DNA from 3 places in the Paenibacillus sp. HWE-109 genome. Region 3 is predicted to be linked to each of the others. Evidence: riboswitches for the same ligand, from Rfam matches in the RefSeq annotation. Region 3 holds a riboswitch; each other region holds the start of a gene.

Region 1 (7,372 bases), 2.7 Mb from region 3:
ATAAATATGTCATGCCTGTCGGTGCGACCGGACGTTTCCCCGCAGCAACAAGCCCGCTTACGAGCCTGCAGGGATACGCCTATCTAGCTATGGCGAAAACTCCAATAGACACGGAACTCGCCTCTACTTTCATGAGACTGTGGGATCCGCAATCCAAAGTGCTGCAAGGCCTTTTCCGACAATCCGACTCGTACGGCGTTGAGTATCTGGATACGCTCGGCGGCCTGCAGCTCGCAGACAACCTGACGAAGGCAGGTTTCGCTGCGAAGGCAAATCCGCAAGGGTACTGGGTCATGCCATACGGCGCAATGGCCGTTAACCGAATTAATGACCGTTTGGTCGGAATTAAAGGTTGGAGCCACTATGCCTGGGATTTCGAAGCCTCAGACAATCAAAATATATACGGCCGATATCAAAGTTACGGCAATATGCAAATTCTGCAGAACGGACTGACGTCGGGAATCGTCGAAAGTGGAATACATGTAGAAAACGGATGGGATTGGAACCGCTGGCCAGGTACGACGGTGAAGCACTTGCCACTGGCTGAACTTGCTTCGACTAACGGTCCGATGAACTCTTATTCGGACAGCAAATTCGCAGGAGGCGTTTCATCTCAAAACAAATATGGCGTTTTTGCCATGAAACTGCACGATACCGTCTATGATTCAAGCTTCCGCGCGAACAAATCGGTCTTCTTTTTTGGCGATAAAATTGTCAGCTTAGGCTCGGATATTCAAAACACAGATTCCGCTCACAACACGGAAACCACCTTGTTCCAATCCTACATGCCCAGCACCTCGATGCCATTCTGGTTTAATTCTACAACTTCTGTTGTCAGTGCGACGTATGCGAGCACGATCACGAGTCCAAGCCCGGCCTGGATCGTCGATCCTTACGGCAACGGATATGTACTGCCAAATGCGGCTGGCACTGTGATTGCGCGTGGGGTACAAAATTCCAAGAACAACGCGGGCACAAAAAATACGTCCGGCAATTACACGACAGCCTATATCAATCATGGTTCTGCACCGGCATCTGCTGACTACGAATATGCTATCAAGATAGCTGCAGGCGCCCAAGGTACTGCCAATTTCGCGAACAACACGCAATATACCGTTCTGCAAAAAAACAGCAATGCCCATATTGTTAAAAATACGGAGCCGGGCAAGGAGATTACCGGTTACGCCATATTTAACAGCAGCGTGCCGGTCAATCAGGGTTTGATTCGAAGCAGCAGTGATCCGATTATGGCGATGGTTCAGTCCGTTAGCGCGAATGAAGCCGTGCTGAGCGTGGCCGATCCCGATCTGCGGATTGCCACAGAGCTGACTCCGAGCGCCATGAAGAAGGACACGCTCATACTAAACGGCATATGGCATTTGAAGAATGTGAGCAGCGAAGCACGCGTTATCAGTACCAGCGGGACGACAACGACCGTAGAATTCGACACCGTACACGGTAAGTCGATTGACATCACGCTAGTGAAATAAAAGCAGAGGGCCTGCCCTCAGCCATGTGGTACATGAGCTGTCGGGCAGGCCTTTTATTATCCCTGTGGCGTCACAAACTTACGTTAATGATCAAACTGTTCAAAATAACGAATCCGCTCCATAATCGTCGGATGCGAACCCCGAAACCACTGCACCAGCTTAGGTTGTGTAACAGGACTCAGATTGACCTTGGCAATCTGCTGAAAAGCGCGAATCGCCGCGCTGCCGTCGCCAGTCATTCGCATCGAATACACATCAGCTCTGTGTTCAATCACGCGTGAAAAAGCATTCTGGGCAGGAGCCGATATGAAGCTCATTAGGGTAACAATTAGCAACAACACAGGCAGTGCTGCCAGATCCTGCTCCCCTTTTATCCCCCATACGCTTCCCCATCTTCGTACAAAGAAGCGATAGGCAAGTGAAGCAAGCCAAAATCCTACAAAACTAAGCGCAATCCCATACAGGATGCCCAGATAAATATGACGCTCAACGTAATGTCCCATCTCATGAGCCATCACCGTTAATATTTCGTCCGGCTGCAGCTTCTGCAGCATCGTATCCCAGAGGACAATACGGGCATTTCCCCCGATCCCATTGACATAGGCATTGATCGCTGAAGTCCGTTCTGACATATTCACTTGGTAAACTTGATCAGCAGGAATATGCGACTGTGCAGCAAGATGCAGAATCTGCTGTTTCAACGCCTGGTTCTGAAGCGGCTGGAAGTCATTATACAGAGGATCCAGCACAACGGGTTGAATAAAAGTAATAAACAAAATCATCGGTATCGAGATGAACCAGAACCATATCCACCACCGCCGGGGGCTTCTTCGAAGCAGCCATCTAAATATGGCTGCCATCACAATCGTGCCCAGAAGATTCACTACAAAATCCTTACCTTGATCACTCCAAAAGATAGCTAGCGTTTCGGTCGAAATCCCGTATGCCCGATCGATTCGGTACAGGAAGATATCTACCGGAAGGAAGAGCACGTCCAGAAGGAGACTGAACAAAAGAACAAAAGCAGCCATTTGCAGAAATGATGCTCTGAACAGCTTTTCCACGCCATTGCGGAATCTAACCGCTGCACCGAGCAGAACGAGCGTTAACCCGATTTGCAGTGGAGAACTTACAAAGTAAGCTAGTGAGCGTATCCGGGATAACGATTCTGCCTTTGCGATTTCTTCGTTCGTCATGAAGGTATGCGGATCTGCCAACGTGCCTACCATTTCATGCGGAATATGAAATAAATCCCCTTTTAACAAATACACAACAAAAGTTAACACATAGACACCAAAAACCCCGATTATCCCTACATACAGACGTTTCATTCGCTACCTCCACCAAGTTAGACACTTGCCAGCTTTTGGTTCATGAATCGGACAATATTCCCGGCATCCAGCGGTTTGCTTAAGAAATAGCCTTGAATTTCATCACAGCCTAGTTGAGATAACAGCTCCCACTGTTCGAATTCCTCCACACCCTTGGCAACGACTCTTTTCCCTAGACTATGCGACAAGGCAATCCATCTATGTATAGTAGCTTGATCCATTTCACTCTTCAACATATCCCGGAGGAACGTTGGATCCAGTTTTACAGCATCGAAAGGCAGCTTATGCAGCAAGAATACGGAGGGAAAGCCGGATCCCACATCATCGATGTTAAGCTTGACCCCATATTCCTGAATTTTTTCGAAAATTTGACATGTTAGGTAGACGTCAAGCAGCGCAGTTTGCTCTTTGATCTCCAAACAAAGGTGAGCAGGTCGTACGTTCGTTCGTTCAAGCACCTCAGCTAGCCTGTCCAGAAAATGGGGATCCAAAAATTGCCGCGTCGATAAATTCACAGAGACTGGTAATGTGGACAATCCTTCCTGCTCCCAGACTTTCAGCTGTTCACAGACTCTGTTCAACACCCAGTAGCCGATTTCCAAAATGCTCCCGTCATCTTCAGCAGCAAGCATGAAAGCATCAGGAGGCAGGAAACCAATGCCTGGTCTTACCCAGCGTATCAACGCCTCAGCCCCGATAATATAACCTGTCTGCATTTCAATGAGAGGCTGATAGTGAAGTACGAACTCCTCTTCATCAATGCCTTTTTTGATGCCCAGACTATGCAGATAGCGATGCTGCTCAACTTGCCGAAGGGAGGGTTCATAGATAACGAAATCACCGGGCCCTTTGCTTCTTGCTTCGTACATCGCCATATCTGCATACTTCATCAGATCTTCAGCGTGTTTGCTATGAAGCGGCGACAGGCATATCCCCATGCTTGCGGTAACAACAAGGTCTTTGCCATCAAAAACGAATAGATGGTTGCATACATCCAATAGGCTTTGAGCAAGTGACTCCAGTTCTTGCTGGTCACTTATTGCAGGAACGATTAGAGCGAACTCGTCTTCGCCTATTCGTGATACTAGCGCACGTCGCGGTGCTGTTTGCTTTAGCAAATCAGCTATTTGCTTTAGCAGCGAATCACCTGCACCGATACCAAGCGCAGCATCCACTTGTTTGAACTTATCCATATCGACCAAGATGACGGCGAAGGCCTGAAAACTGTCATTGACCAAATAATTTTCCAAATGATCTAGAAAGGAACCTCGGTTCAAGAGTCCGGTATGAGCATCATGTTCAACCAGATATTGAACTTTATCTTCCGCTGCAACATCTTTTTTGATTTCCGTCAGAAGCACATAATGCAGTGGGTCTCCTCGCCAAATCATATCATGGCTCTCTGTTTTTACCGATTTCACCTTGCCGGTCCTTGTAATGACGGAACATTCCACAGGCAGTGTTTGGTAATACGCCCCTCCGCTCATCGTATTCTCTTCTCCAACGAACTTTCCAATAGGCTCCAGCATTAGTTCATTCGGTAAATATTCCAGTAGCTGCGCCGCTTGAGGATTTAAATCCACAATAATCCCCTCCTGATTCACCACGATAATGGAGACTGGGGAAAGATCATACAGCATCTGATACGTTTGATTAATAGAAGGCAAGAAATCGTATTTCATTATCGCATAACGCAGAAAGTAACCAAACCAAAGCATAGAGAGCATCGCAAGATCCGGATAATTAATCGTGTTCAAGAGGTCATGTGCTTCATCAAAGACTGAAAAAAATACGCCCCAGAAATAAGTCATTACATAGCCAATGCACATGATGCGGATTTGTTTGCGTTTTAATTGTAAATCATACCGTTTTACATACCGGAAACCAACTAGGAGCAACATCAGGCAAATGGACATCGCATATACGCTTGTACCTAAAGTTAGAAATTGAAGACCACGGCTCCATATATCTATTTCCCAGGGACCCTGATGAATAAGGTCGACGGAAAACCAGGAAAGCGGCAGCAGCAAAACAACACTTGGTACTAAAGACCCATAACATAACAAAAATACTGAGATTTTCGACATTCTTCGGAATCTGCCTGTTAGCCTTAAAGAGAAATGAACCATAAAACACATCAGAAAAAAGGAGGGAAAGTCCATGAATCCTAGCACAATCGGATAGGTATAGGAAGCTGGTACCCAACTGATTAGAAAGTTCCCTATATAAGGAATAATCGCTACTAGAAAGCTGATCGCCGCTATCTTATTCAGCGAACTGTACCGATTCCGCCTGTATACTTCCAACGCCATACGAATCAAGAGCAACATGGGTATAGCATAAAGCAATGCGGATATCACAACTATTAGCATGGAGAAGGCTCCTCATCATTTCGTACTTTTCCATCCAACAAAAAAAGAAACCTTGCTTGAAGGTTTCTTGATCACCTAAAAGCGGAAACTGGCTGGCATTCGACAAAATCGAGTAGCCCCTCTAGCTTTGCGTCCTTGACTTTCATCAAGTTTGCCCTTATCTCTTTTACGGAATATTCTTTTCATTAGTTCTGGGACTTTATTCCTATTTATTTTATATCATGCGAACGTATTTTTCGTCAATGTCAGTGGACAGGATTGCTTTTACAAGTTTCACATGGTGTAATGGAAAGAACGATGAATTCGGAAGTGAAACAACGATGAAAAAATGGTTATTTACTTTTCTTGTGCTTTTCTCCATCTTTGATATCGCTTATGCCAAGATGACCTCACCCGCGACTGAGCATACATCGGCTGTAGCAGCAATTGAGCCTCAAATCGAAGTACGAACAGATATCCACTCCGTCATGCAACCTACACCAAGCATCCTCCCTACGCCCACTCCCGAAGAAGCAGAAGACCACGGGATCATCCCTGCTCTTTCCCAGCTGCCTGAGCTTCCGAATGGCTGTGAGGCGGTAGCCGCAACGATGCTGCTTAATTGGGCTGGACTTCCTATTACCAAAGAAGAGATGGCAGACAAGCTGCCTAGAGGCCCCATGCCTTATGAAAATGAAGATGGCGCCTTTATTGGCGGCAATCCCAAAGATGTCTTCGTTGGTGATCCTTATCAAGCGGGATACGGGATTTATCACAAACCAATGGCCAAGTTAATGGATGGGTTGCTGCCTGGGCAGGTGAAGGATATTTCCGAATCTTCATTTGAGAATTTGCTAAGCGTCGTCGCTGGCGGGAATCCCGCTATGGTTTGGGCAACCGAGCATATGGATGCTCCTTATCTGGACCTGGAGTGGCAGGACGAAGAAGGCGAGCTTGTTGAGTGGTATCAACCGGAACATGCCTTGCTCCTGACTAGTTGGGATGCTGACTTTGCGTATATGAACGATCCTATGACTGGCGGGCAGGAATCTTACGCATTAGCAGATTTCAAATATGCGTGGGAACGGATGGGCTCGCAGGCCATCATCATCAACAAAAAAGCATGAACAAGTTCAGTGAATCTGAGCTTGTCCATGCTTTTTTTAAAGCGGATCTAGTTGTACCGCAGCCTGCTTGCCACTTAACTGAATGCCTGTTTGTTTACGCCCGCTTGCGCTTAGATCTTTCACCAGGTTCTCAAGCAATTCCTTGGCTTTGGCCCCTTCTTTGCCGGAAATTTTCACGACAAGGAGGACGGCGTCTCCAGCTTTGAGGATTCGTTCTGCTTGCTGTCTTTTGGTATCCAGGTCGTGGTCCTCAATATGCGGCGTTAGGCGCAGTTCCTTGACCTTGAGCGGCTGATCCTTTTTGCGGGCTTGCTGTTTCTCCTGCAGCGCCTCTTGCTTGGCTTGGCCGGAACCGATCAGCTTGCAAGGCGGCGGACTGCTCATCAAGGATGTGCAGATGAGATCCACCTTGAGCTGTTTCGCCAAAGCAAGGGCTTCCTTCGTGGGCATCGTGCCCAAATCTTCGCCATGCAGTCCTGTAAGATGAACCTCGGATGCTTTGATTTTCTCATTCTTAATCATTGTGATTACACCTAATCTTTCGCTATAATGAACCCATCCCTATATGAGGCTGGTTAAGGAGCTGTATATATACTTATGAACAACAAAGAATTAGAAGAGCAAATGATTGAAAATTACAAGCGTGAAGAGCATATGATGATTCTTGTATTTGCTCAGTGGTGCATTAATCACCAACTGGATCCTGCCGCGCTTTATCATAGCGCTTATCCAGATCAGCCGAACAATGAGTCTTTGCAGAAAGCACTTGAACTGACCGTTCCTAGAGAAGAAGCCGGCGAAGTCCCTGACGATACGGTGCTGGGTGTCTTGTCGTTATTCGGCAACGAGGAGCTCGCGTTCATCGTCACACAGGAAATAGAGAAACGCCCGAGAACAAGACAGGAATGATGCTACTGCATGTTGAAAGCATCGGCCAGCAGCTCAATCGTCCGCAGTCTGGTTTCCCAGTGATAACCGCCGGCAACGATCATGACTTCATCGACTTGGTAGCTTTCCGCTAAACTCAGCAGCTGCTGCTTCACATGCCCCGGGTCGCCTACGATCATGCGCGA
Region 2 (7,372 bases), 3.4 Mb from region 3:
CAGTTCGATGGCGTATCCTAAGCAAAAACCAGAAGTGCTGGCTATTGAGAAAGCTAAGGATCTATGGCTGGGCCAATTCGATATCAAACTTAATTATGTATTGGAAGATAACGGCTATGTAGGCGGAATTCCGATTGAGAAATACAGAGTTATGCTGGCCGCTGGCGAAGTTCCGCCATCTGCTTCTGTGAATGCAGCAGGTGAGAAGAAGACGGCTAAACTCGTCTATTCCCTTATTCCTAAATTTAACCGGGACGCGTACTTGCTTGATGCGCAAACCGGTGTGTGGAGAAACAGCCAAACTGGCGAAACGATTTCGTTGGATAAAGTAACGGTGAGTGACATCGGTAACCACTGGGCTAAGAATGAACTGCAGCTCATGCTTGATTATCAAGCTCTCGACGTAAAGGACGGCAAGGTGAGCCCGGATCAACTGATTAAACGTGGCGAGCTGGTGAAAATGATGGTTATTGCGATGAATGGCGGTAACGGCGGCATTTATTACGGAGCTGAGCGCAAGGCTTCCTTCGCTGATGTGAGCAATGCATCTCCGTATTTCGCTTATGTCGAAAATGCCGTAGATCGCGGCTTGTTGGAAGCGGGTGCTGAGTTTAACCCGGAAGCAACGCTGAACCGGGAAGAAATGGCTCAGATGATCGTGAAGGGGCTTGGCTACAACAGCTTAACGAAGTTCGATGGCGTCTTCAATCAACAGTTTGCGGATGCGGCTAAGCTTAAACAAGTAGGTGTCGCTGCCATCGTGGTCGGCCTGGACATCATGTCCCTGACAGACGGAAAGTTTGCTCCGGAAAAAGAAGTGACGAGAGCTCAGGCAGCCAGTGCGTTCTTCCGCTTCTTGCAGAAGCGCGCGGAGCTTCAAGATCAGCCTCATTACTATTACTAAAAAAGAGGCTGTCTCAAGGTCAAGATGGCCTTGAGGCAGCCTTTTCCCTATTGCATAAGCCCCCTAGCGAACTCAATAACCTTTATTCGGTCAAAATAGTTCATTTGAAAAATCTAACGAATTCCTGATGCGTTATTTCATGTAAAAGGTCACCATTCCGCCCATAAAATGCTCGATAACGCCAATTCAGTTCATTAGATCGCCAAAGTAGCCATTTTCTCGACTATAAGCATCCTACAGTTCATATAGAGTACTGGATTATTGGCGCGAGAGCTCAGGGGTGCTCAGGGACGGGTACTCGGCTCAGGGGTGCTCAGCACCAAACTGCGGTAGAAGTCAAAAAAAAATGAGCTAAGCAAGTGCAAACTGCTTAGCTCATTTCTCCACGTCTAGAACATCGGGAATACATAGTTCACTAGGAAGTACAGAACACCGAAAATAATGACGATATAGGCGGCATATTTGATGAAGGTAGAGGCGACTAGACTGGAATCCGATTTTTTCTCCACATGGCGTTCCTCGATATCAATATTCCGTGGTTGAGTTGACATTGGAATCACTCCTTTGAAGGTTTCTTGTTCATTAGTACCCCGACCAAGTGAATGTGAAACAAGGACAGCTGGGTCTCTTGGATAAAGTTCTTACAGATGGTAGCAGATATGCTACAATATACTTTAAAACTTTATTTAATGAACTGGTGAGAAAGGGAGTAGAAGAGAATGGTTGTTTCCGGAAAAGTAGGTTTGGAAGATATTATTAGGGCCAATCATGTGCTCAGCAAGGTGATTGAACCATCCCCTTTGCAACGCAATGAGCTGCTCTCCAACTTGTATGAATGCAACGTTTATCTCAAACGTGAAGATATGCAGATGGTTCGCTCTTTCAAAATTCGCGGAGCGTACAACGTGATTCAAAGCTTAACGGCGGAGGAACGCGAGGCCGGGGTTGTGTGTGCGAGCGCAGGCAATCACGCGCAAGGCGTGGCGTATTCCTGTAAGCAGCTTGGCATCCAGGGTAAGATCTTCATGCCGACGACAACGCCAAGACAGAAGATTTCTCAGGTTAAGCTATTCGGCGGCTCCTTTGTTGAAGTCATTCTGACAGGGGATTCGTTCGATGATTCTTCCACACAAGCCAAGGCTTACTGCGAACAAGAGAATAAAGTGTTTATTCATCCGTTCGATGATGTGCGTACGATTGCCGGACAAGGCACGGTAGGCTTGGAGATTATGAATCAAATGTCCGATACGCCGGACTATATCTTCGCGACGATTGGCGGAGGCGGCCTTGTAGCGGGCGTAGCCACTTATGTGGACAGTGTGTCCCCACGGACGCGGATTATCGGTGTAGAGCCGGAGGGTGCGGCTAGCATGACGGAATCGCTGCAGCAAGGGAAGGTCGTGACACTGTCCACGATAGAGAAATTTGTGGATGGCGCGGCAGTCAAGCAGGTCGGCCAATTAACGTTTGAGATTTGCAAAGACAAGCTCGAGGATATCGTGATTATCCCTTCTGGCAAGGAGTGCACGACCATTCTGGAGCTGTACAATAACAATGCGATTGTAATTGAGCCGGCAGGAGCGCTGCCTGTTGCAGCTCTGGATGCTTACCGGGATCAAATCCGCGGCAAGCATGTCGTCTGCATCATAAGCGGAGGCAACAATGATATTGACCGCATGCAGCAGATCAAGGAAAGATCATTGATCTACGAGGGCTTGAAGCACTACTTTATTCTGAATTTCCCGCAGCGTGCAGGCGCCTTGCGTGAATTTCTGGAGGAAGTCCTAGGACCTACCGATGATATTACCCGTTTCGAATATACGAAGAAGAACAATCGGGATGATGCACCTGCCTTAGTCGGTATTGAGCTTAAAAATAAGGACGATTATGACGGTTTGATTGAGCGCCTCTCCAGCAAAGATTACGGCTATATTGAGATCAATAAAGATCCTAAGTTATTTAACTTGCTGATCTAAGAAAAATTAGCCAAAGGCAAATGGAATATGATATAGTTATTTAGTCCCATTTATTACCTATACGATGATAAAGGCAAACTTATCGAAAGGTAAGGACGCAAAGTTACAGGTCTAAGGTTGCAGATGCAGCGAGGATGGCTGAACTACCGACAGGTTGAAGTTTACCTAACAGGTACACCTACGGCTATTCCAATTTGGAATAGCCTTTTTTCATATGAGAACGGAGGAATCGCGTGAAAGTCGATCTGGATAAGTGGAAACAGCATGTGAGAGCAAAAGCAGTCGTGTATGTTGGCGTGCTCGGCTTCCTATTGTTGGCGGCCAACGTGCTTGTAACCGCATCCTTCTCCCCAGGGGCTTATATTCTCCTTAGCGTGTTGATTCAATTTGTAATCGGCTTCATGATTGCTCTTTGCCTGCGTCATCTTCGCCTGACGCGTCGTGCACAGGATGAGAAGAGTGAGCAATTGGCTTTTTTGGCTTACCATGATACGTTGACCGGACTGCCTAATCGTCGATTATTCGATGATCGATTGGAGCGGGCTCTTCTGCATGCGAAGCGCAATGAACAGTTGACTGCTGTTATGTTCCTGGATATGGACAGGTTCAAGGAAGTGAATGATTCGTTAGGTCATGCCTATGGCGATCGTCTCATTCGACTTGCCGCTGAGCGCCTGCTGGGCTGCTTGCGGGGATCGGATACGGTATACCGGCAGGGGGGAGACGAATTCGCCATTCTCTTGGAATCCTTTGCGAAACCGGAGGATGTGAGGTTCGTGGCTGCCCGTATTCAATCAGCTCTGGAAGAGCCTTTCATCCTTGGAGGAAAGCCGGTTGTGATTACGGCCAGCATGGGGATTGCTTTATACCCCTTAGATGGAACTGTGGCGGAGCAGTTGCTCGAACATGCGGATGAAGCCATGTACAAGGCCAAGAAGCGAGGAAGCAATCAATTCCAGTTCTACGCATCGGAGATTGATGCCATGGTGAAGAGCAAGGCTCATCTGGAGTCGGAGCTTAGGCAGGCTTTGGAGCATGAGCAATTCGAACTGCTTTATCAGCCGCAATATGCGATTACGAATCAACAATTAATTGGAATGGAAGCGAGCCTTCATTGGAGTAAAGCAGACAGTGCGGCTACGACTTATGGAGGCTGGTCTAAGGCGGCTGAGGAAATGGGTTTCATGGTGCCGATAGGCAAATGGGCTGTTCGCACAGCGTGTCATCAACTGCGCGCATGGCGGGAGAGCGGCTTCCCCTCCTTGCGGATGACAATCGCGATCACGGCCTCGCAGTTTAGAGATGACCACTTCATCGAAGAGATTGCTGGTGTTTTGAAAGAAACGGGCATAGAACCTGATCTGATAGAGCTGGATTTGACCGAAAGTATTACCTCATCTAATGTGCAGGAAGCTAGTGAAAGGCTGATTCAACTTAAGAAAATCGGTGTGCGCATTGCTATGGATGATTTGTGCACGGGGCTGTTCACGAGGAGTGGACTGGAGGGAATGCCGCTGGATAGCGTGAAACTCGACAGCACATTGGTGCGGGATTTGGTCGATGATGATGAGAACCAATTGTTGGCGGCAGCTATTATTCGCATGGCTCACCGTTTGGGACTTAATTTGATTGCCAAAGGTGTAGAAACCAAGGAACAACTGGAATACCTGAAGTTCTTGCAATGTACGGAGGTTCAAGGAGAGCTGTTCAGCAATCCGCTGAATCCCGACCAATTTCTGAGCCTTTTGACCGATAAATTTAAGATGGGGTGATCTAGATTTTATTGACCGGCGGTAGTATAATAAATAATTGGGGCTTGGAGCCTAAGTTGTGGCTGGTTACAAAATAGGACATGTCAACTTGTTTGACATCACGAATTATGCGTATTTTAGGGTGATCTGCTTTCCAGTCTGCTTTCAACATGATACACTCGAATATAGCCAGTCTTACATATTTTGACTAGTTCTGGTCAACCTAACCTACGGGGTCCAAGGTAGAAATTAAAATTTATTTTTTGGGGGTAACATTGATGAAAAAAGTACTTTCCACAGCGCTTATGGCCGTAACTGTCTCCGCGTTGGCTCTATCTGGTTGTGCCAAAAAAGAAGAAACGAAACCCGCAGCATCCGCAACTCCGGCTGCTAGTGCAGCAGCAACAGCATCCGCAGCACCAAGCAACAACAGCGGTAAAGATGTCAAGATCGGAATGGTTACGGATATTGGCGGCGTCAATGATAAATCATTTAACCAAAGCGCTTGGGAAGGTTTGAAAGCTCTTGAGAAACAAACTGGCGCTAAAGTGAAAAACTTGGAAAGTAAAAGCGATGCTGATTACACGCCTAACTTAAACCAGTTCGTGAAAGACGGCTACAACCTGACTTGGGGGATTGGCTTCTTGATGGGTGATGCGCTGAAAACGGTAGCTACTCAAAACCCGAACGCGAAATTAGCGATCATCGATAATGTAGTAGAAGCTCCTAACGTAGAATCCGTTACTTTCTCTGAGCAAGAGGGATCTTACTTGGTAGGTGTAGTTGCAGGTCTTACAACAAAAACGAACAAAATCGGTTTCGTTGGCGGCGTGGACATCCCGGTTATCAAACGTTTTGAAGCTGGTTTCGTTGCTGGTGTTAAAGCTGTTAACCCGAATGCAACAGTGAAAATCAACTACACAGGCGCATTCGATAAGCCTGACCTTGGTAAAGCAGCAGCGGCAACGATCTACAACGACGGCGCTGATATCATTTTCCACGCGTCTGGTTCAACAGGTAACGGTGTATTCAACGAAGCCAAAGACCGTTCCAAAAACGGTAAAAAAGTATGGGTTATCGGTGTCGATAAAGACCAATCCCTTGAATTCGGTGACGAAGTGACATTGACTTCGATGTTGAAACGTGTTGACAACGCGGTAACTCGTGTTTCCAAAGACGTAATCGACAACAAATTCCAAGGTGGTAAAGTCGTTGTATTGGGTCTGAAAGATGATGGCGTAGGCCTTCCTGAAACTTCCAAGAAAAATGTTTCTGCTGATATCTTGAAAAAAGTAGACGAGTACAAAGCGAAAATCATTAGCGGCGAAATCAAAGTTCCTGAGAAACCTTAATAGCTGCCCAGATATTCATGGCGTCGTGGTTACGAACGATAGATGTACTTTTGTTCAAACAAGGCTGGTTATCTTAACTAGCCTTGTTCTTTAGTTTTAAGGAAATACAAAATTGATCCTTAGGGTGATCTCATGAGTGAAGTAGTGCCTGTCGTTGAATTAAGCAACATTACGAAGCGATTTCCGGGTATTGTGGCGAATGACGCCATTAGCTTAAAACTCCAAAAAGGTGAGATTCATGCTCTCCTTGGCGAGAACGGCGCGGGGAAATCCACGCTGATGAATATATTGTTCGGTCTGTATCAGCCGGACGAAGGCTTTATTAAAGTGCAGGGCCAAGAAGTGTTTATTGACAGTCCGAATCGGGCGATCGAGCTCGGGATCGGTATGGTGCATCAGCATTTCAAGCTGGTACAACCTTTTACGGTAACAGAAAACATTATTTTGGGCATGGAGCCTAAAAAAGGGTCGAATATTGACTATAAGACCGCGCAAGATAAAGTTCGCAAGTTATCGGAGCAATATGGATTGCGTGTTGATCCTAAAGCGAGAATCGAAGATATTTCCGTCGGTATGCAGCAGCGCGTCGAAATATTGAAAACGCTGTATCGCGGTGCCGATATTCTCATTTTTGATGAACCAACAGCTGTACTAACGCCGCAAGAAATCAGTGAATTGATGGTTATCATGCGCAATCTGGTCACAGAGGGCAAGTCCATCATTCTCATTACACATAAGCTCAAAGAAATCATGGAGATTGCGGATACCGTGACGATTATTCGTCGGGGCAAGGTGATTGACTCCTTGGTGTGCGCGAATACCAATCCGCAAATTCTCGCTGAGAAGATGGTCGGGCGCGATGTTACCTTCAAGGTGAATAAAGCGGAAGTGAAACTTGGACAGCCTGTGCTTCAAGTGCAGGATTTAGTTTCGCGCAATCAGCAAGGGCTGCCAGCTCTCAAGGGGATTAATTTTGAGGTGAAAGCCGGAGAGATTCTCGGTATTGCTGGCGTTGACGGCAACGGTCAAAGCGAATTGATTGAAGCTCTCACGGGTCTGCGGGCTGTTGATAGCGGACATGTTCTGCTGCTTGGCAGCGATATCACCAACCATACGCCAAGACAAATTTCTGAAGCGGGGTTATCGCATATTCCGGAGGATCGTCACAAGCATGGACTCGTTCTAGATTTTAGCATGAGCGAAAATATGGTCTTGGAAACGTATTTCCACCCGGCCTATAATAAGGCAGGCTTCCTCAATTATGAGGCGATTGATCGCCATGCGGAAGCGTTGATTAAGCAATTCGACGTCAGAACGCCGAGTATTTATAATAAAGCGCGCTCCTTGTCGGGAGGCAACCAACAGAAGGCGATTATTGCTCGGGAAATA
Region 3 (7,372 bases):
TTTATTAGCCGCCATTACGCGTTCACCCCTTCGATTTTTATACCGAGCGTGTCGATGACGAATCTCGCTCCGGCAACAAATCCGCGATCGAACTCTCTCTGCGCAGTCAATAGCCCATGTTCTGCGGTATAGCATTTATCCGTGTACATTCTTCTAATCTCCGCATGAACCCGTTGTTCTGCCGTGAGATCGCGATCATAATCGTTGATTAGCGCTGAAATTAGAGTATCGAAATTAGTGCCGCCTTCTTCTGTGACATAACGACGCAGCGTCAGCGCGGACGGTCCCATACCGCCACGAACCGCTAGTTCGATGATTTGAGCGTTATTTAGACTACCGGCGCGGAAAGTCTCGATCGCATCCGCAACCTCATTCGGCAATGTCACGCGCTTTATGTCGCTCATCTTACGTCCTCCTTTATATTTGTGCAAACCGCAAAATTGTCTCTAATAGCCCGTCTTCGCGAGAAATTCACGCTATAAACCTACCGCAATGCATATAAACCCTTATTTCGGTATAAATACGTACAAACGTTCGCTAAACACTTCAAAATCCCACACCAGTCCTACGAAAAATAATTATGCAACTATTTCCCTTATCCCTGCCGTCAATTCCGTAAGTGCCCGCCGTTCTTCCATGATCGCGTAAATATAGCCCGCCATCTCCTCTGACTCACCCCACGCTGACCGCACCGCCACCGTTTGAATAACCGCTTCAAGGCCCGCCAGTGTAAATCCGTAGAATGCCGCCTGCCGCCACTCATCGCGAGGAACATAGACGTAACCCTCCGCTGGATTAACGGGCGGCTTAACCGTGTGGCGGCGTTCGAGGATAAAGTTGCGATCGCCATCCGTTGTTAGGCGGAAGTCTGGCGTTAGAACAATCGATTTGTTTGCGTTAGTTTGCGTCATATTGCGCCTCCTTAAATATTGCGTCAATAATATCGTCTCGCATGGCAGGGGTTATCGGAGAGCCAGCAGCGTTCTTATGACCGCCTCCTTCGTACTGTTTCGCGAATAATCCGACGTCCACTTTGTCGAGCCCGCGATAGCTAACGGACCTTGACGGATTTATTATCGCGATAAAATCTACGTTCGGATATTCAAACGGTAGGCGATTGCTGAGTTCGCTATAATAACGCTCAGCGAATACGATTCCGATGAAATGGCCGCCAATTTTTCGTATAATGAGTTCGCGTTTTTTAGATTCCGTATACTCGCGAGCCTTTTCTGAATCTAACTGTAGCAGCAAACGCTCGGTGTCCGTAAACTCAATCGATAAACTATCGGTAAAACGCCGCACAAACCGATCGCGTCCAATGATATAAAGGAGGTCGTTCAGTTCTCTCGCGCTGTCATCGTTATACACCGTGGACCATTCCCACGTATCGTAGCGTCGAACCGTCTCTGTAAATGAAGCGAGGTCGAACCTTTCCGATGGGTACCGAAGCGTTTCGAAGAAGAACATCTCCGTACCGGAACGCTTGCCTCCGTGTGGAGAATCCGTTTCAACAAAAGCCCAGCTATATCTGTTTAGCCACAGCGCGGTAGGATGGTGGTCTAACAGCATCACTTTTCCGGAAAACTCCGATAACCGATCCGCGACTTCTTCGTTAACGCTTATGTCCGTGATGTAGATAAATTCGTAGTTGTCCGTAATCCCTGCGGACAGGAAATCCGCGATCTTCTGATTTACGTCATGATAATCGCAATACTCAATGTCTATGCGGTCACCGAATGTGTGGAGCGCAACGATAGCGCAGCCTACTCCGTCTAAGTCCGTATGTGTAAAAAGTTTAATCCGACTCATGCTCGCGCCTCCTCAATTATCCATTTACCGCGGATCTCATCTTCGCGAAATATTATTCGCCAGCCGTCCTTCTTTAGTCCGCGGTCCCCGGTTACTTCCGATTTAATCCACGCGCCCTTTTCGTACGCTGCGAATGCAGTCGCGAAGTCTACGAGCTGCTGGCGTTTGCGCCATTCGTAACTAGCGAGAATGTCCGTAGTAGGTACGAACGTTTCAACATCCTGGAAGAAACGCGGATCATTCCACACTAACGCTTTAGACGCGTAGTTAGCGTACGCCGTAAAAGTAACCGCGCTTCCTTCAAACGGCCCACTCGCGACCTCGTACGTTTCCCCTTCTCGAATATCGCGTAACATTTCCCACGTTTTCATATAGCGGGCCTCCTCGTTTTCTGCCGCAGCAGGATTGTGTGATTACAGTAGCAAAATAGGACATGTTTGTTCGCAATCAACCGCAGCCAAATTGAGTAGGTTTCACGGGAAGCTGGCGGGATCTTAACGTTGGGTTAACGTATAGAGAACGTTAATAACGTTATAAGAGCGTATATAAAGATCTTTAAAGATATATAAAGATCTAAGTACTTAAGATCTAACGATATTCACTACGTTCATATCGTTTCGCCACGGATAAACCCGTTCCGTAGCGAATCAATTAAACATAGACCTTATCGCGCAAAGGGTTTCGTAAGAAAACCCAACCAAACGGACAGCACGGGCCACCAGTTTCGCAAGTCCTACCGTAGCCACCGAATCCCCGCCGTGACTTTACCGTGGAATTTGCGCGAAATTAGGCGTTTTGGTAGCGAGTTGGAACATTTTATCATCCGTAATGTTAAACGCGCTAATTTGACGGTAAAACGAAGGCGAAACGTAATAGCGGTATTTTTCGAATTGCTTGCGTTAATCGATTGAGTGCGTAGCAGGATCGTATGACTACAGTAGCAAAATAAGATATGTTTTTTAGCGTCATCCGAGACGCCTAAAACGGCATTCAAGTATACGATATTACGTACAATGAAGCGTATTTACGTTATTTGAACGCTGTAAACGGCCTTTAAGTTAAACGGTGAAACTCAGATATCGACGCAGCCAAACGCGGCGGACGCGTTCGTTACCACGTGATAGCTCGGCGAGTTCGAGGAATATGCGTGGTGGACACGCGGCGAAATCGAGTACTTTAGCGCTCATGAGGCGGCCTCCTTTCGTTCGTGATTACCGAAGTCAATACGAATTGGGAACGCGATTCCCGTTGATTCGCGCCAAAGTTCAAGCGATGAGACAACGTAACCATAGCGTTCATTATCGCGTTTGATTTCGTCAATTGTGCGTGAATTAGCGTAACACCAGTCGACAAACTGCCTATATTCATCGAAGGTGAGTCCGTTTAAGTCCGCGAGATACGCGACTACGTCTGCGAATCGATTGGCGTCGATATCGGTGCGCGTGCGTATCCATTCGAAGGGGTTAGCGTCGTTTTTGGAGCAATTTACACTTTGCGACAGCGGGATGATATTTCCTAAGTAGGTACCCCCGTGACCGGTTGCGATGGCGATAAAATGATCGTCGTCTAATCGAGATATTCTTTGTGTAAGTGCGCACAAAGTACCAAACATATCTTTCATGTCTCTGCGTATTTCATCTGACCACTGTAGTGTCAAACATTTCTTTAATGTTCTGTACTTCAATCTTTGCACTGCACATTTGAATCGGTTCCGCCTCTCCCAACTTTGTTTATTGAGAGAACATCGCTCTAAATTATTAAGCCTCCAGTTATTGGATAATTCTCTCTGATAGAGCGCGTTTTCTACACGCCATTTTTTGCGTGCTTTTCTCATACGATCTTGATTCCCCTCTCTCCAACGACGATTAATTTCTTGAATTTGTTCCCTTCGTTGGCCGTACCTAAGTTGACTTATTTCCTTGATACACTCCTTACAATGAGGTTTTCTCCCTGTGGGATTCCGTGAAGCTACGTGATACTCCACCAACACCTTCACAACGAAGCACTTCGTACACTCCTTCGCGTCAACTTCCTCCGCCTGCCTATCCGCGATTCTATACATAAGCAACTTAGTCAACTCAACGTGTTTCCGTCGCTTTTTTACCTCAACGATTGCCCCGACGCTACTACTTCGTTTACTAACGCCCGCCTTCGACATGTTACCGTTACCTCCTTCGTTTTCCACTTATACTTCCTCTATGTACGCTGATCGAATGTCGTACAGTTTTGGGGAAAGATTTATTTTCGTTTCTATACTGCATTGTACGAATACTCCGATTAATCTCGCACAAAAACGCAAAAAATTAAGCGCGACAACTCGTTAATAACGAATCGCGCGCTTAAATGGGAAACTATTTAACGCAGGGTACGGGTCAAAAACATTGTTAGATTCCGCTCCTACGGTTATAATAGTAGTAATCGAATAAGAGATCGTGATGAGTTATGTTGACCACCCGTTTCAACATACGTTGATTTAGTAGTGTTCGGACTGACGTTTGGACTACTGAATGGACAAGCGTTGAGCCAAATGAAGTCCATCCGTAAGTTGACAGGGTAGGGGTCAGTGGTTCGAGCCCACTACAGGTCATCCAGAGAAACCCTTACGTTGTAAGGGTTTATTTCATGTTTAGAGAACTATTGATCCATGAATGAGTGCCAAATTCGGTTCCGTGGTCAATATTTGGTCAAGAATGCATTTTTCTGATCAATAGCGGTTTTCACATTTCTTTTGCTTTGCAAATAAATAAAGCCCACTCCAATTTGCTGAGTGAGCTTCACTGCAATTTCCGTTTAAAATCTCTTATGTATGAGTCCGTTTCAATGGATTTAACTGAAAGCATTTCAAGAATGCGATCTTGTCTTTCTTGCCCTTCAATAAGTCCCTTTACGTTATCCTTGGTTTCCTTAATATTTTTCTCAACGTTATCTGATTTATCCTCTAATGATTTCAAACTGCCATTGTTTTCCCCAACCATCTTAATTAATGTACCCAACATTTCCTCAATTCGATTAAGCTGCATATTTTCCATCTTCTCAACTCCCTAGCTTTGTTAGTTTTAATTATAAAATACCTAGCAAGAACCGACCTATAAACATGGCAATAAATTTAACTCGATTCATTACTGAAAAGCAGTTTTCCGAAATTAACAGCAGTCTCCTTTGGTATACTAGTCGGTATGTAAGGTCTATATCTTTTTATTAGAGGTCATAATAAAGAAAACCTTGAAGTCTTCTTCAAGGTTTTTCTCACTGATCAATTTGAAAAATAACTACAAAACATTCAAAGTGTTCCTAAACAATAAAAAGAGATTTTTGGCGCTACATTTCAACAAGTCCGAGATACATAAATATTAGAATTTTATTTTAATTTCTTCTTCGCTTTATATCATTGTGGGTATAGTCTTTAAATGTCCTATTGATTTTTGCAAATGCAATTTTAGTTGAAGCTTTATCAATTGGTTGAAAAATCATATCAGCAAAATCCACGATTTCCATTTCAAGTCCCTCATCCTGAAATAATTTAACGAAATCACCGATGCTTGGATTTTTGTCTACATCACAAAAAAAAGGTATCTCTTTAAAAGTTTTCGTTAAACGATCATTATATTCTACCACAGCAATATATTTGATTTTAGTCGCCAAAATTGTCGCCTCCGCTTTCGATAACTGGCTAGCACAGTGCTTTTGCACTAAGCCCCTTTAGTTTTGCGTCCCTACTTTTCAATAGGTTTGCCTTGTCGAGCACTAACTGCTTAACATTAAATTTCAGTCTACATGAATTGGTTAATTATGTCTAGTTCTAAAGTAGCAGTTACTTAAAAACTTACTGTAAAAGAGTAGCTTCAGCTTAGGCTATATGACAATCCCAAAACAGTCATCTTGCTTTAGAAAACCCTTGTGAATTAACGTTTTTTTGTTCAACAAACAAAAAAAACGTGGCCAATTCGGCCACAGTTTGCTCTATCTCCTTATTGCTCCTCATTCACCACAACCGCATCACGAATCTGCTCAAAAGAAACCGGTGTGTAATCCAGTTGTTCCACACTCACATTATAATAATGAAGTCCCTCGTATTTCTGCCCGTGAATGTGGCCATGGACATTGACGTATGGCATCTGTTTGTTCATGTACATGGGTTCGTGAGACAGGAAAAAAAAGTTTTTATAAATGATCGGATAATCGCTCACTTCATCAAAACCGGCATCGAGCCACCACGTCCTGGACCTTCCCCGGTCATGGTTGCCTAGGATGAGGATTTTGTAGCCGTTGAGTTGCGAAACGATTGCTTGGGTCTTCTCTTTGTTGAGAAAGGAGAAATCCCCCAGATGGAATACCGTGTCCTCTTTGTTCACAACTTGATTCCATTTGGCAATCATGCTTGCATTCATTTCCTCGGTATCGACGAAAGGGCGATTTTCAAAATCAATAATCAATTTATGACCAAAATGGTGGTCGGATATGAAAAAAGTTTGGGACATGGACATCCGCCTCCTCGATTTAATTAGTTCATTCAACAAAAACAGCTATCCAAGCATTTCGCGAATGCTCTCAAGCGTAACGCGAATAGCTTCTTTCATTGGCGCCGTCTCACCTTGGAAGGGATGAACGGATCCGAAGGTATGATTTCCAGCAGGAATGCGAAGCCACTTAATAGCAGGATTTTGCTGCACTAACTGAGTGGACCCCTTAATGCCTCGCTCCCCATCTTCTGTGCCTTGGACCAGTGAGACAGGGCAAGCAATACCGCTAATTCTGCTAATGATATCCAATCGCTCCTGATTTCGTTCCATATCCACTAGTATTTCCAAATCTAGCGGCATATTTTGCTTAGTTCGTCCATTCAACGTATACGCGCGTCCCGTTTCGCGCATTTCCGCTTTATTTTCCTCGGTGAACAGATCGACATTAGCAATGCCATTCCAACTAATTACACCCGCAATTTGAGCTGGATGATCTAAGGCATAAATCAGACAAACCGCAGCCCCCCTGCTGTGTCCCAACAGAAGAATTGGCTGCTTTGACGCGATTTTATCTCTTTGGTAAATATAATTTACTACGGCTTCCAAATCTTCTAGATCGCGCGAATAAGTAGCTTTCGCAAACTTCTCAAGTTCTGAGAATGTTAGCAAATCTGCTCCGACTCCGTTGTGCGAAAAATTGATAGCGACAACATCGACATCCTTTGCCAAGGATTGCGCTGAATACGGAAACATGCCCCAATCTTTAAAGCCTTTATAGCCATGACAAATGATCAGGGTACCTTTCGAGGGTTGTGATTCCGCTGTATACCAATCCCCCCGCACTATGCGATCCTGCTCAAGTTGGATTTCGAATGATTGACCTGCTCTGCTTCCCATCTGTCTTCCTCACTTTCCATATTTGTTCAAAACAACCTTAGCTATTGCTAGTTTAACACAATTATTCTAAAGCAGCCTAAACCAGATTAATGATTATAATTTCTAAGGATTTAGTAAAAACTGACTACAGCGCTCAAATAAATCCACGCAGGAGGACGTTAACCTATGTATCACAACCGAGCAAACAGCTTGCTTTCCAAAGTAAT

The links. Region 3 has a riboswitch for cyclic di-GMP ahead of LOZ80_RS15295 (hypothetical protein). Riboswitches for the same ligand answer to the same signal wherever they lie in the genome.
Region 1: it holds a riboswitch for cyclic di-GMP, as region 3 does, so the genes downstream of both, LOZ80_RS26945 (EAL domain-containing protein) here and LOZ80_RS15295 (hypothetical protein) in region 3, are expected to answer to the same signal.
Region 2: it holds a riboswitch for cyclic di-GMP, as region 3 does, so the genes downstream of both, LOZ80_RS29860 (putative bifunctional diguanylate cyclase/phosphodiesterase) here and LOZ80_RS15295 (hypothetical protein) in region 3, are expected to answer to the same signal.

Annotation. Positions count from the first base shown of each region.
Region 1 covers NZ_CP091881.1:6,300,850-6,308,221, forward strand. Annotated here, with positions in the region: gene LOZ80_RS26935 (chondroitinase family polysaccharide lyase) at 1-1,490, shown strand, start outside; gene LOZ80_RS26940 (M48 family metallopeptidase) at 1,574-2,821, opposite strand; gene LOZ80_RS26945 (EAL domain-containing protein) at 2,839-5,193, opposite strand; cyclic di-GMP riboswitch class I at 5,274-5,359, opposite strand; gene LOZ80_RS26950 (C39 family peptidase) at 5,514-6,299, shown strand; gene infC (translation initiation factor IF-3) at 6,336-6,821, opposite strand; gene LOZ80_RS26960 (hypothetical protein) at 6,897-7,208, shown strand; gene LOZ80_RS26965 (LLM class flavin-dependent oxidoreductase) at 7,211-7,372, opposite strand, start outside.
Region 2 covers NZ_CP091881.1:6,958,709-6,966,080, reverse strand. Annotated here, with positions in the region: gene LOZ80_RS29875 (S-layer homology domain-containing protein) at 1-904, shown strand, start outside; gene LOZ80_RS29870 (hypothetical protein) at 1,294-1,455, opposite strand; gene ilvA (threonine ammonia-lyase IlvA) at 1,624-2,880, shown strand; cyclic di-GMP riboswitch class I at 2,943-3,031, shown strand; gene LOZ80_RS29860 (putative bifunctional diguanylate cyclase/phosphodiesterase) at 3,114-4,652, shown strand; gene LOZ80_RS29855 (BMP family lipoprotein) at 4,910-5,983, shown strand; gene LOZ80_RS29850 (ABC transporter ATP-binding protein) at 6,116-7,372, shown strand, end outside.
Region 3 covers NZ_CP091881.1:3,588,474-3,595,845, forward strand. Annotated here, with positions in the region: gene LOZ80_RS15260 (hypothetical protein) at 1-15, opposite strand, end outside; gene LOZ80_RS15265 (hypothetical protein) at 15-404, opposite strand; gene LOZ80_RS15270 (hypothetical protein) at 579-911, opposite strand; gene LOZ80_RS15275 (DHH family phosphoesterase) at 898-1,809, opposite strand; gene LOZ80_RS15280 (hypothetical protein) at 1,806-2,180, opposite strand; gene LOZ80_RS15285 (hypothetical protein) at 2,993-3,493, opposite strand; gene LOZ80_RS15290 (hypothetical protein) at 4,584-4,838, opposite strand; gene LOZ80_RS15295 (hypothetical protein) at 5,173-5,451, opposite strand; cyclic di-GMP riboswitch class I at 5,468-5,553, opposite strand; gene LOZ80_RS15300 (phosphoesterase) at 5,778-6,287, opposite strand; gene LOZ80_RS15305 (alpha/beta hydrolase family protein) at 6,333-7,166, opposite strand; gene LOZ80_RS15310 (hypothetical protein) at 7,332-7,372, shown strand, end outside.